One region of the Comamonas sp. FG99 genome, then DNA from elsewhere that is predicted to be linked to it. Evidence: riboswitches for the same ligand, from Rfam matches in the RefSeq annotation. Region 1 holds a riboswitch; the other holds the start of a gene.
The links. A riboswitch is a leader RNA that binds a small molecule or an ion and turns the genes downstream of it on or off. The one in region 1 is predicted to bind cobalamin.
Positions count from the first base shown of each region.

Region 1 (7,006 bases):
GGGCGATGCCTTGGCCTTGGCGATCAATTCCCGTACGTTCTTGACGCCCAGGCCGGGCGCGGCGACGAGGATGTTGGAGATCGTGGTCAGCGCGGTGACCGGGATGAAGTCCTTGGCGGGGCTGTAGGGTAGCTTGTCCATCAAGAAGCCATTGAGCATGAACGGCATGGCGGTCAGCAGCAGCGTATGCCCGTCAGGCGGGGACTTGCTGACCGTCTCGGTGGCGATGACGGTGTTGCCGCCGGGCTTGTTCTCGACGATCACAGGCCGCTTCCATTTGTCCGACAGGTACTGGCCGACGACGCGGGCCTGGATGTCGGTGGCGCCACCGGGCGGGTAGGCGACGATGAGCCGCACCGGGCGGCTGGGCCATTTCGTGGACTCGGCCATGGCGGCGTTGGGCAGCGGGGCGGCCACAGCGGCGGCGAGCAGCGCGCGGATCAGGGTTCGGCGTGGGAATGTCATATTGTCTCTTTCTGGTGGCTGGGGCAACGGCTTGCGGCCGATGCATCAGCAGATGCTTGTCGGGAGCGGCTCCTGCCGCAGCCATGACCGGATCGGGGCGATCCAGGGCCCGGGCTGGTAGAGCAGGGCCTGATGGCCGTACGGGGTGTGCACCACATGCATGGGCTTGCCGTGCGGCGGCGGCGGTGGTGGGAACAAGGTGTCGGAAGACGCATACAGCAGCGTGGCGCCGGCAGGGCAGTCGCCCACGTCGAAGCCAATCGCCGCGGCCCGCAGGCGCCACAGCGAATCGGCGCTGAACTCCTGCGCCCATTGCTGCACGCGGCCGTATTCGGCCTGCCGTGCTGCAGCGCCCTGGTCGCGCACCCATTCCTTCAGGCCCGAGCGCTGCAGCACGCCCAGCCGGAAGGCCGCGCGCTGGCTGGGCTGCACGAGGGCGCGTAGCGCGGGCAGCTCGCCGGCGCTGCCGCGGCCCCTGGGCGCGGTGCACAGGCCGAGCACGCGCTTGACCCGATGGGGATGGTCCGCCTTGAGCTGCAGGGCCACATAGCCGCCAAAGGAATAGCCGATCGCTCCTGCGAGAGCGCCGATGCCCAGCTGGTCGAGCAGCGCGGCGATGGCGGCGGCCATGCCGCGCACCGAGGCGTGGCCATGCTCCGCGCCATGCCACCGCGATCCGTAGGAAGAGCCGGGCAGGTTCACGGTGATGATTTGCACCTGCGTGGTGTCCAGCGCCTTGGCATCGCCTGCCCAGGGGCTGGCCCAGCCGGCATCTGCCGCGCCCGGATGCGCGGCCAGGGCGAAATGGCTGCCGGTATAGCCATGCAGCAGCAGATAGGCGGGGGCGGCGCGCGGCCCGCATCGGGTATAGGCCAGGGCCAGGCTGACCGCCTGCCCATCCGCCAGGCGAAAGCCGTCCAGCTTGGTGTGTGCGCTCAGCACGCGGGTGGCGTCCACCTGGGCGGCCTCAGACCGGGCGCTCGCCCCGCACCGTGGTGCGGTACAGCGAGCGGTGCTGCCCGGGCGGCAGGTGGCGCGTGGTGGCGCTGTGCATGGTGGAGCGGTTGTCCCACATCACCACATCGCCGGGGCTCCAACGGAAGTCGTAGCGGAATTGCGGCTGCAGCGTGTGTTCGAACAGAAAGTCCAGGATTTCCTCGCTCTGCTGGATTGGCAGGCCGACGATCTCTGCGGTCATGCCCTTGTGCGCAAAGATCGACTTGCGGCCGGTGTCGGGGTTGGTGCGGATCAGCGGATGCACCACGTCCGGCGTCTGCGCCTTTTGCGCTTCGTTCAGCACGACGCTGGTGCTCTGGCCGTCGGTGGCGGGCTTGCGGCGGTAGCGGTGCACCGCGCGCAGGCCGTCCAGGCGCTGCTTCCACTCGGGAGACAAGGCCTCGTAGGCGGCCTCCATGTCCACGAAAAGCGTGTCGCCGCCTTCGGGCGGGATTTCCTGTGCGTTCAGGATGGTCGCCTTGGCGGGCTGCTCCTGGAAGGCGAAGTCGGAATGCCAGTAGGAGCCGCCGTCCGCTATGCCCATGGGCTTGCCATCGACCACCCGGTTCGACAGGCGGAAGATCTCCGGATGGTCCGGATGGTTGTACTGGGTGAGCAGGTGCACTTCCAGCGGCCCGAAGCGGCGGCTGAACTCGATCTGTCCCCTGGCGGACAGCGACTGGTCCTTGAAGCACACCAGTTTGCTGTCCACGAAGATCTCGTGCAGCCGGGAAAACTCGGTGTCATCCAGCGGCTGCTCCAGATCGATGCCGCTGATGGCCACGCCGAATCGCTGCGAAAGCGGGGATATCTGCATGCTGTTGTCTCCTTTAATTGGCGAACATATGTTCGCTATTTAATGTAGATCAAATCTCCTGCCATGTCACTACCCGGAGCATTTATCCTTGGCGCAGTCGTTGCCACCACCAAGGAAGAGATGCCAAACAACCCCATGCCCGCTGCTGCGGAGCCCGAAGGAAAGAAGGAATTCCTCGATGCCCTCGCCAACGGGCTGCGGCTGATGGAGGCCTTCGACGAGGAGACGCACAGCGTCACGATCCAGTCGGCCGCGGAGCTGCTCGGCGTCACCCGGCCAGCTTCGAGGCGCATCCTGCTGACGCTGGTGGAGCTGGGCTATCTGCATCAAAGCGAGCGCCAGTTCATGCTGGCGCCGCGGTGCATTGAGCTGGGCTACCGCTATTTCCGCTCGCTCGGGCTGGCGGGGGCGGCCAAACCGCATCTGCGCAATCTCTCGCGCAGCCTGGGCGTGGGCGCTGCCTTGGGCGTGCTTTGCGACAGCGACGTGCTGTTCGTCGAGCGCGTGGAGGCGGATCGGCCGATCAAGCTGGACTTGCGCGCGGGCGACCGACTGCCGGCCTATGCGCATTCGCTGGGCCGGGTGCTGCTCGCGCAGCTGCCCGCAGACCAGCTGCAGGCGCATTTGCCGCAGGGCGCAATGTCGCAGCTGGCGCGGCGAACCGTCACCGAAAGGCGCGAACTGGCCCGGGAGCTCGCGCAGATCCGCGCGCGGGGCTGGAGCTTCGTGAACTCGGAGCTGGTCAACGGCCTGTTCGGCGTCGCGATTGCATTGCCGGGGGCCACCGGTTCCGGCGCGCTGGGGCTGAACGTGACCTCGATCGGCGAGCCATGGTCGACGGCCGAGATCGAGCAGCGCATCATGCCGGCGCTGCTGGAGTGCGCGCAGGCGTTGCGGCCGATCACCGAGTCGCTGGGCTGAGCTGGACCGCGCCGGCATGTTTCCCGTTGGCCAAGCCGTGTGAGCAGCTGCTAAAATCCGCCGCGCGCGCCCCGCCTGCTGCAGGCTGGGCGTGCTTCGTATCGGAAGGTGCCTGCCGTGGACATGGGTTCGCGGCGGGTGAAACGGGAACAAGGTCCAAGCCTTGGCTGCCCCCGCAACGGTATGCAGGAAAACACCCCAGGGAGGCGCCGAGCGCGCCCGCGACCACTGGGCAGGCGCATTCGATCCCAGCTCGAACACCATGCGCCGCCCGGGAAGGTGGGGTGGGGGCTCGTTCAGCGAGCCGCCTGCGAGCCCGGAGACCGGCCCGCCGATGATCTCGGAGCGCTCCCCCAGGGGGTGCTCGCTTCCAACTGTCTGCGGGGTGCGGATGGCGATCTTGGCGAAGGCCGCCGCGGCGGCCATCGCCTGGCGCGGCTGGTGCCGTGGCCATCGCCTGGCCCGGCCGATGCCGTGGCCATCGCCTGGTCCGGCTGTTGCCGTGGCCATCGCTTCAGGCAGTTGCATCTGGTGTGGATATGCGCTGCGTTCGTAAGCCTGCTTCTCTTCTTCCCCATGCCGCGCGCTGCGCGGCCTTGAACCTGTTGTTGTGCCCGGCCGTGGTGCTGGCGCAGCAGACCCTGCCCGAGGTGGTGGTCAGCGACAGCCGCGATGCGCCGCCGCCGCTCGATAGCGCGCGCCGCGCCACCAGCGCCACCCGGCTGGACGTGCCGGTGCTGGAGCTGCCGGCCAGCGTCAGCGGCGTGTCGGCCGAGCAGATCGACGAGCGCGCCGACCGCGGCGCGGTGGATGCGGTCACCCGCACCGTCGGCCTGTCGGCGGCGGCAACGCCGGGCAACGGCGGCCTGTCGTTCGCCAGCCGGGGCTTTTATGGTGTGAACTCGGTCGGCGTGGCCGAGGACGGCATCTCGCTGGGCGTGGGCTCCGGCACGATCAACTATCCGGCGGACACCTGGGGCTACGAGCGCTTCGAGGTGCTGCGCGGCCCGGCCTCGCTGATGTATGGCAGCGGCAGCATGGGCGCCACGGTCAACGCGATCCGCAAGCAGCCCAGCCGCGAGCGCGCCACCGAGCTGATGGTCTCGGGCGGCAACCACGGCACCGCGCGCATTGGCCTGGGCACCACCGGCGCGCTCAGCGATACGCTGACCTACCGGCTCGACGCCTATGGCGCGCACACCGATGGCCAGCGCGCGCTCGACGATGCCCGAAGCGGCAAGCTGATGAGCGCGCTGCGCTGGCAGCCGCGCAGCGACTTCACGCTGGACCTGACGGCCGACATCAGCAACCAGGCGCCGTCGCGCTATTTCGGCACGCCGGTGGCCAACGGCCGCCTGGCGCGCGAGCTGATCGGCATCGGCTACAACACCGAAGACAGCGATGTCCACTACCGCGACCGCCGCTTCAAGGCCAAGGCCAGCTGGCAGGTGAACGATGCGCTGACCGTGCGCGACGAGCTCTACCACTTCGTCGCCGACCGGCACTGGAAGAACATCGAGGATTACCGCTACGACCCCGCCGCGGGCACGGTGGCGCGCTCGGACTACCTGGAGATCGGCCATGCGCTGCAGCAAAACGGCAACCGCCTGGCGCTCGACTGGAAGGGCGGCGCGCACCAGGTGGCGCTGGGCTGGGACGCGTCGCAGGCGCGGTTTCGCAACTCCAGCAATTCGCCGTACAGCGGCAGCTCCACCGTCTCGGCCTTCGATCCGGTGCTGGGCTCGTGGATCAGCCCCGATCCCTACCTGCCGCGCATGGCGTCCGAGCTGCGGCAGAACGCGCTGTTCATCGAGGATGCCTGGAAGATCGGCGAGCAGTGGCTGCTGATGGCCGGCATCCGGCGCGACTGGTACCGGTTCTCGCGCCTGGATCTGCTCAGCAGCGCGGGCTTCGACAAGGATCTGAACGGCACCTCGTGGCGCCTGGGCCTGACGCGCAAGCTGGGCGAGCATGCCAGCGTCTACGCGCAGATGACCACCGGGCACGACCCGGTGACCAGCCTGCTGTCGATCGCCGCCTCGCAGACCGGCTTCACGCTCAGCCAGGGCCGGCAGCAGGAGGTCGGCTTCAAGCAGCAGCTGGCCGGCGGCCGCGGCGAGTGGACGGCCGCGCTGTTCCACATCGCCAAGGATGACATCATCACGCGCGACCCGAACAACTCCGCGCTGTCCATCCAGGGCGGCAAGCAGTCCTCGCGCGGGCTGGAGCTGAGCGGCGCCTACAACCTGGGCAGGTCCTTGCGCCTGGAGGCCAATGCGGCCTACACCAAGGCCAGGTTCGACGAGCTGATCGAGGCCGGCGGCGCCGACCGCGCCGGCAACCGCCCGGCCAACGTGCCCAAGGTGACGGCCAATCTCTGGGGCCACTACCGCGCGGGCGACTGGCGCGCCTCGCTGGGCCTGCGCTACGTGGGCGCGCGCTTTGGCGACAATGCCAACAGCGCCGCCAAGCGCATGCCCGGCTATACCGTGTTCGATGCGGTGCTGGGCTGGAGCCTGAGCCCGCAGACCACGCTGAGCCTGATCGGCCGCAACCTGGGCAATCGCGTCTACGCGGGCGCGGCCTACAACAACCAGTGGCTGCTGGGCGCGGGCCGCCGCGTCGAGCTGATGGCGCAGACGCGCTTTTGAGCATGCGCCGCGCCACCCCGGGGTTGCTGACGGCGTGTGCCGTGCTATCTGTCGTCCTATGCGCCGCGCCCCGCCTGGCGGCCGCCGCGGCGCAGCCGGTGACGCTGAACGTCTGTGGCCAGCCGCAGACCTACGAGCGCGTGCCGCAGCGCGCGATCACGCACGATGTGAACATCACCGAGATGTTCCTGTTCCTCGGCCTGGCGCACAAGCTGGTAGGCTATTCGGGCGTCTATGCCAGCAAGGAGGCCAGCCCGCAGCTGGCGCCGGTGCTGGCGCGCGTGCCCAATCTGTCGCGCGAGATGAACCTGGAGAACATCGTCGCCGCGCGCGCCGACTTCGTGTTCGGCGGCTGGAGCTACGGCTTTCGCCCGGGCGGCGTCACGCCCGAGCTGCTGGCGCGCTACGGCATCGCCTCGTACGTGCTGACCGAGTCGTGCATCCGCGTGCAAAAGCGCGCCAGCGTGGCGATGGAAGACAGCTTCACCGACCTGGACAACGTGGCCCGCATCTTCGGCGTGCAGCAGCAGGCGGCGCCGCGCATCCAGCGGCTGCGCGATGATCTGGCCGGGTTGCGCCGGCAGATGGCGGGCAGCAGCCACACGCCGCGCGTGTTCGTGTTCGACAGCGGCGAGAAGGCGCCCACCACCGTCGGCCGCTACGGCATGCCCCAGGCCATGATGGAGGCGGCGGGCGCGCGCAATATCTTCGACGACATCGCCAGCAACTGGCCCAAGGGCAACTGGGAGGATGTGGTGCTGCGCGACCCCGAGTGGATCGTCATCATCGACTACGGCCAGCCCAGCGCCCAGGGCAAGATCGATTTCCTGCTGCGCAAACCGGAGTTGCAGGCGGTGAGCGCCATCCGCAACCGGCGCTTTTTCGTGATGAGCTATGCCGAGGCCACGCCCGGCCCGCGCAATGTGGAGACCGCCCAGCGCCTGGCGGCCGCGCTGCACCCGCAGCGGCACATCGGCATCACGCCGGTGCGCTTCGAGCCATGAAGGCGCTGCCCTGGGGGCTGGTGCTGCTCGCGCTGCTGGCGCTGGCGGTGCTGGCCGGCGTGGGCTGGGGCTCGGCGCAGCTGGGCATGGGGCAGGTCTGGGCCGTCGTGCGCGCGCAGCTGCTGCAGCTGGCGGGCCTGGCCGCGGAGCCG
Region 1 covers NZ_JBMDII010000019.1:8,521-15,526, reverse strand. Annotated here, with positions in the region: gene ACODRX_RS14100 (tripartite tricarboxylate transporter substrate binding protein) at 1-465, opposite strand, end outside; gene ACODRX_RS14095 (alpha/beta fold hydrolase) at 511-1,422, opposite strand; gene ACODRX_RS14090 (TauD/TfdA dioxygenase family protein) at 1,433-2,278, opposite strand; gene ACODRX_RS14085 (IclR family transcriptional regulator domain-containing protein) at 2,414-3,199, shown strand; cobalamin riboswitch at 3,289-3,545, shown strand; gene ACODRX_RS14080 (TonB-dependent receptor) at 3,796-5,850, shown strand; gene ACODRX_RS14075 (ABC transporter substrate-binding protein) at 5,892-6,854, shown strand; gene ACODRX_RS14070 (FecCD family ABC transporter permease) at 6,851-7,006, shown strand, end outside.

Region 2 (7,006 bases), on a different contig from region 1:
GCTCTACGCCTACGCCCATCTGCCGGAGCGCTTCAAGGCCCAGCGGCGCATCGCCACCGCGGATCTGCCCGCGCCGTCCGACAAGCTGGCCATGCTGGCCCAGGCGGTGGATGCGCTGCAGGCCGGCGGCTATGTCTACATCGGCATGGACCATTTCGCGCTGCCGCAGGATGCGCTCGCCGTGGCCAAGCGCCAGGGCCGGCTGCATCGCAACTTCCAGGGCTACAGCACCTATCCCGACTGCGACCTGCTGGCCCTGGGCGTATCGGCCATAGGCCGCATCGGCGCCACCTACAGCCAGAACGCCAAGACGCTGGAGGAGTACTACGACCTGATCGACCAGGGCCAGATCCCGGTGGTGCGCGGGCTGGCGCTGTCGCGCGACGACTTGATCCGCCGCGCGGTCATCATGGCGCTGATGTGCCAGGGCAGCCTGATCATCGAATCCATCGAGCAGGCCTGGCTGATCGACTTCGGCCGCTACTTCGCGGCCGAGCTGGAGCAGTTGCGCGCGATGCAGGAGCAGGGCCTGGTGCGCCTGGGCGGCGAGGAGATCGCGGTAACCGACATGGGCTGGTATTTCGTGCGCGGCATCGCGATGGTGTTCGACCGCTACCTGCAGGCCGACCGCAACCGCGCGCGGTTTTCCAAGATCATCTGAACATGCTCTGGGGCGTAGCCGTCACCGCCTTGCTGATGGGGCTGGCCGGCGGGCCGCACTGCCTGGCCATGTGCGCAGCCCCTTGCGCGCGCATCGCCGCGCCGCAAGGCGGCAGCCAGCCGATTGCCTGGGCGCCCGCCGGCGCTCCCGCCGCATGGCCGGCGGCACAGGTGGATGCCATGCGCCTGGCCGCCCTGCATGCGGGGCGGCTTGCCGGCTACGCGGCGCTGGGCGCGCTGGCGGCCAGCGCCATCGGCGGCTTTGCCCAGGGCGTGCAATGGGCCGCGGCGCTGCGGCCCGTGTGGGCGCTGGTGCAACTGCTGGTGTTGCTGTGGGGGCTGACGCTGCTGGCCTGGGCACGCCAGCCGGCCTGGATGGAACAGGCCAGCCGGCGCCTGTGGTCGCGGGTGCAGCAAGGCCTGGCGAGCCGCGGCCGGGTGCTGGCGCTGGGCCTGGCCTGGGCCTGCCTGCCCTGCGGACTGCTGTATTCGGCGGTGGCGGTGGCGGCGCTCACCGGCAGCGCCGCCGGCGGCGCGGCGGCCATGCTGGCCTTTGGCCTGGGTGGCACGCTGTGGCTGGTGCTGGGCCCGTGGCTGCTGGCGCGCGCGGGCCGGGCGGCCAACCGCTGGCGGCAAGACCTGGGCACCCGCCTGGCCGGCGCGGTGCTGGTGCTGATGAGCGGCTGGGCGCTGTGGATGCATGCCATGCAGCACGGGCCGGTGCTGTGGTGTTAGCATCTAAAAAGGGAGCTGCCAGCGCTGATGTTTAAAGGTTTTCAGGTATAAAAGTATTGGAGATCAATACCTGAAGAGCGCTGAAAGCTCTTGTTTTTGCATCTCAATGCACCAGCGCCACGGCGCTCTTGTAGAGCATGTAGCTGGCCAGGCACAGCAGCAGCGCGGCGAACACCTTCTTGAGCTGGGCCACCGGCAGCTGGTGCGCGGCCTTGGCGCCCAGCGGCGCGGTCAGCACGCTGCAGGCCGCCACCGACACCAGGCCCGGCAGCCAGATATAGCCCACCGCGCCCGGCGGCAGGCCCTGCAGGTGCAGGCCGGCGAGCATGAAGCCCAGCACATTCGTCACCGCGATCGGAAAACCCAGCGCCGCGCTGGTGGCCACCGCGTTGTGGATCGGCACGTTGCACCAGGTCATGAACGGCACGCTGATGAAGGCGCCACCCGCGCCCAGCAGGCCCGAGAGGCAGCCGATCAAGCCGCCCGCGCCCAGTTGGCCCAGCGTGCCGGGCATGGAGCGCATGGCCTTGGCCTCGCGCTTGAAGACCATGCGCAGCGCCGAATAGCCGACGAACAGCCCGAAGAAAATGCCCAGGTAGCTGCCCTTGAGCACCGCGAAGATGCCCAGGCTGGCCACCAGGCCGCCCAGCACGATGCCGGGCGCCAGGCGCAGGGCGATGTCCCAGCGCACCGCGCCGCGCCGGTGGTGCGCCCGCACGCTGGAGGCCGAGGTGAAGACGATGGTGGCCATGGAGGTGGCGATCGCCATCTTGATGGCCAGCTCGGGCGCGACCGACTGGCGCCCGAGCAGGTAGCTCATGAACGGCACCAGGATCATGCCGCCGCCGATGCCCAGCAGCCCCGCGAGAAAGCCTGCCACCAGGCCCAGGCAGGCCAGCATGGCGATGGTGAGGGGATCGATCAGGGGCATGGCGGGGCTGGAAAGAACAAAGGCCACCGTTGCCGGTGGCCTTTGCAGGGGAAAAAGGTGTTCGCAACATCCACCGGGCCGTCATCCTGAACCGGGGGTTCAGGTGGGCGAGGGCAGCTCAACGTTGGGTTCATCTGACGCGAGACGATCACGCTCGAGGAGCAATGTACCAAGCCCGTGCTCGTAGAGCATTGGTTCAAGGAACTATAAAGCCCGGCAGCGCTGCGAACGACTCCATTGTATGCGCTGCAAAGGGGCCGTCGGCGCAAACTCATTTATCAGCGCCGTGAGCCTGGTTAAATTTCTATACCTGCTTATTTGAGGGCCGAGTCCAGCCGCTCCAGCAGTGCCTGCAGGCGCGGCTCGTCCAGGTCCAGCGAGGCCTGCGCCGCCGGTGCGGGCTCGGGGGCGGGCGCTGCCGCTGCGGCCGCCGCTGCGGCCTGAGATTCGAGCAGGTCGAAGGCGATGTTCAGCGCCGCCAGCACCGCGATCTTCTCGCGGCCGCGGATCTTGCCGCTGTCGCGGATGCCGCACATGGCCGCGTCCACATGCTTGACGGCCGACTGCAGGCGCTCCTCCTGGCCTTCGGGGCAGCCCAGCATGTAGCTCTGCTGCATGATGTGTACTTCCATCTGCTTCATACGTCATCCTGTTCCGAGGTCTTGGGCAGGCGCTCGATCATCGCATCGACGCGCGCGCGAGCCGCGTTCAGCCGGGATTGTAAGGAGTCCCGCTCCTGGGTGAGGGAGGCGAGCTTGTCCTGCAGTTGCGCATGGGCATGCTGCAGGGCTTCGTGGCGGGCCAGCAGGGCTTGCACCCGTTCCAGTATCAAGTCCAAAGACGACGTGGTGACCATAGGGAGACAGTGAATAAGAAAGAGCAACCGCGAACGGCGATAAAATTGTATCCGTTGGTGCTCGCCGCAATGGTTCACAGCGCGGCAGTTCAACGGGAAGCAGGGAAGTGCGCCGGCCTTTTGCCCGGATGCCCTCAACCTGCGCTGCCCCCGCAACGGTAAGCGATTGATAGCGTTGTGACGCTATCTGCAGCCACATTCTAGCCACTGAACACCTTGAACAAGTGCTTGGGAAGGCGTGTGCTGTAACGTCGCCAGCCCGGATACCGGCCAACGATGCGAATGACGCGCCCCGGTTGCCCTCGATCGGGGTGGCGCTTTCTTGTTTCCCACATGCCGGCGGGGAGGCCGGCACGGGCCATTCCTGGATTTCTCTGCCCCATGAGTTCGATTTCTTTGCCGGCCCACGCGCGCGCCGCGCTGTGCCTGTCCGCCCGCCTGTCCGCGGTTTCCGCGGCCGCCCTGATGCTCTGCTCCCCCGCGCTTGCGCAGGATGGCGCAGCCGTCCTGTCCGAAATGGTGGTCACCGCCAACCGCACCGAGCAGCCGCTGGCCGACCTGGTGGCCGACATGTCGATCGTCGACCGCGAGACCATAGAGCGCGCAGGCGCGGTGGGCGTGGCCGACCTGCTCGCCCGCCTGCCCGGCATCGAGATCTCGCGCAACGGCGGCCCCGGCACCACCACCAGCGTGTTCCTGCGCGGTGCCGATACACGTTTTACCGCCGTATACATCGACGGCGTGCGCATCGATTCCCAGTCCACCGGCGGTGCCAGCTGGCAGGACATTCCGCTGGAGCAGATCGACCGCATCGAGGTGCTGCGCGGCCCGGCCGCCGCGGTCTACGGCTCCGACGCCATGGGCGGCGTGGTGCAGATCTTCACCAAGAAGGGCGAAGGGCCGCCCAAGCCCTATGTGGGCCTGGGCGTGGGCAACCGCGGCACCTTCACCGCCGAAGCCGGCGTGAGCGGCGCCTCCGACGGCTGGGACTATGCGATCGGCCTGGCGCGCGCGCAGTCGCACGGCTTCAATGCTCGCACCACCGCCACCGCCAACCCCGACGACGATGGCTACCGCCGCAATTCGGTGACCGGGCGCCTGGGCTACCAGATCAACCGCGAGCAGCGCGTCGAGGCGACGATGCTGTACTCCGACACCAACTCCGGCTACGACCTCAGCCCCAGCGCCGACGACCGCAGCCTCAACAAGCTGCAGACCCTGGGTCTGAACTGGCAGGCGCAGTGGACCAAGGAATACAGCACCAAGCTGCAGTACACCCAGTCGCGCGACCGCTATGAGACGCGCCCCTCGCCCTACCTCACCGACACGCGGCTGCAGAACTACCTGTTCCAGAACGAGTACCGGCTCGGCATCCACACCTTCACCGCCGCGCTGGAGCGCCGCGAGGACAAGCTGGAGAACGGCGACATCAACCGCCAGCGCTTCCAGAACGCGCTGGCGCTGGGCTGGGGCCTGCACAGCGGCAAGCACAGCGCGCAGCTCAACCTGCGCCACGACAGCGACAGCGAGTTCGGCGGCAAGACCACGGGCAGCGCCTCGTACGGCTACGAGTTCGTGCCGCACTGGCGTGCCACCGTGGCGGCGGGCACGGCCTTTCGCGCGCCCACGCTGTACCAGCGCTTCAGCATGTACGGCGACCCCTCGCTCACGCCTGAAGAGGGCCGCAATGCCGAGCTGGGACTGCGTTGGGCCAACGGGCACGACAGCTTCTCGGCCACCGTCTACCGCAACCGCGTGCGCAACCTCATCAACTGGGTGGGCGGCACCGGCAGCTGCGTGGGCAACAGCGGCCCCTACGGCGGCTGCTATGCCAACGTGGGCCGTGCGGTCTACGAGGGCCTGACCCTGGCCGGCGGCACCCGCATCGGCATGGTCAACCTGCGCGCCTCGGTGGACTTCCAGGACCCGCGCGACCAGGACAGCGACAAGCTGCTGGCCCGCCGCGCCCGGCGCCATGCCAGCCTGTCGGCCGACACCACGCTGGCGGGCTGGACGCTGGGCGGCGAGGTACAGGCCAGCGGCAAGCGCTACGACGACGCGGCCAACACCAAGGTACTGGGCGGCTACACGCTGCTGAACCTGTCGGCCAGCCGGCAGCTGAGCCGCGACTTCAGCCTGGTCGCGCGGCTGAACAACCTGGCTGACAAGAAGTACGAGCTGGCCCGCACCTATGCCACCGAGGGCCGCTCGGTCTACGTGGGCGTGCGCTGGGCCCCGCGCTGAGATGTACTACCCCCTGAGGCACTTTGCGCCTTCCCCCTGGGAGGGGGACGACGGCCTTTGCTTCGGGGCGGCCCTTGCTGGCCATCCCGCGGCTCGGGCATGCCTGTTTCAGGGGGTGTAGCTGTTGCGTAGCTTCGAAGAAAACTGATATGGCAGCTTGTGCAGCTCTGCTGGTAGGGGCCATGGCCTCGGGCCAGGGCAAGACCACGACTACCGCCGCGCTGGCGCGCCTGCACCGGCGCCAGGGGCGGCGGGTGCAGGTGTTCAAGTGCGGGCCGGATTTTCTCGATCCGCACTGGCTGCAGCTGGCCAGCGGCGCGCCGGTGCATGCGCTGGACCGCTGGATGACTGGCGAGGCCGATTTGCGCCAGCGCCTGCACGCGGCGGCGCAAAGCTGCGACCTGATCCTGATCGAAGGCGTGATGGGGCTGTTCGACGGCCCGAGCAGTGCCGCAGACCTGGCCAAGGCCCTTGGCCTGCCGGTGCTGGCGGTGATCGACGCCTCGGCCATGGCCGGCAGCTTCGGCGCGGTGGCGCACGGCCTGCGCCACTACGACGAGGCCCTGCCGCTGGCCGGCGTGTTGGCCAACCGCGTGGCCGGCGAGCACCATGCCGAGCTGCTGCGCCAGGGCCTGCGCGAGCCCGGCCTGTGGCTGGGCGCGCTGCCGCGCGTGTCGGTGGACGAGGGCGCCAGCCTGCTGCCCGAGCGCCACCTGGGCCTGGTGGCCGCGCAGGAGCTGCCCGATGCCGAGCGCCGCCTCGACGCCGCCGCCGATGCACTGGCGCAGACCCCGCTGGGCCGCAAGCCCTGGCCGGCCTGGCGGGCGGACTGGTCGGTGGCGTTCGCGCCGCCGCCCGAGCCCGCCGCCGCGCCGCCGCGCCTGCTGGCCGGGCGGCGCGTGGCGGTGGCGCGCGATGCGGCCTTCAGCTTCATCTACGCCGCCAACCTCGATTGCCTGCGGGCCATGGGGGCGGAGCTGCACTTCTTCTCGCCGCTGGCCGGCGAGCGGCTGCCGGCCTGCGATGCACTATGGCTGCCCGGCGGTTATCCCGAGCTGCACCTGGCGGCGCTGCAGGCCAACGCGGGCCTGCAGCTCGACCTGCAGAATCACGTGCAGCAGGGCCGGCCGGTGTGGGCCGAATGTGGCGGCATGGTGGCGCTGTGCGAAGGCCTGAGCGATGCCGAAGGGCATTGGCGGCCGCTGTGGCGCCTGCTGCCCGGGCAGGCACGCATGCAAAAGCGCCTCGCGGGCCTGGGCATGCAGCAGCTGCAGACGCCCTGGGGTCTGCTGCGCGGGCATACCTTTCATTATTCGCGCCTGGACAGCAGTGCGCAGGTGCTGGCGCGCTCCAGCCGCCCGGGCCAGCCGCCGCGCGCCGATGCGGGCGAGGCCTGGTACCGGCACGGCAGCATCCATGCCAGCTATTTCCATGCCTGGTTTCCCTCTTGCCCCGAGGCGGTGGCCGGCTTGCTCGGAGCCTTGCCACAATGACGGCCATGGACACCACGATCACCCCCGGCCTGCGCGCCCTGCTGCTGGGCGGGCAGAAAAGCGGCAAATCGCGCCAGGCCGAACTGC
Region 2 covers NZ_JBMDII010000020.1:43,755-50,760, reverse strand. Annotated here, with positions in the region: gene hemN (oxygen-independent coproporphyrinogen III oxidase) at 1-661, shown strand, start outside; gene ACODRX_RS14750 (urease accessory protein UreH domain-containing protein) at 664-1,395, shown strand; gene ACODRX_RS14745 (sulfite exporter TauE/SafE family protein) at 1,499-2,326, opposite strand; gene ACODRX_RS14740 (cell division protein ZapA) at 2,641-2,967, opposite strand; gene ACODRX_RS14735 (DUF904 domain-containing protein) at 2,964-3,182, opposite strand; cobalamin riboswitch at 3,221-3,471, shown strand; gene ACODRX_RS14730 (TonB-dependent receptor domain-containing protein) at 3,564-5,426, shown strand; gene ACODRX_RS14725 (cobyrinic acid a,c-diamide synthase CobB) at 5,576-6,919, shown strand; gene ACODRX_RS14720 (bifunctional adenosylcobinamide kinase/adenosylcobinamide-phosphate guanylyltransferase) at 6,925-7,006, shown strand, end outside.
Region 2: it holds a riboswitch for cobalamin, as region 1 does, so the genes downstream of both, ACODRX_RS14730 (TonB-dependent receptor domain-containing protein) here and ACODRX_RS14080 (TonB-dependent receptor) in region 1, are expected to answer to the same signal.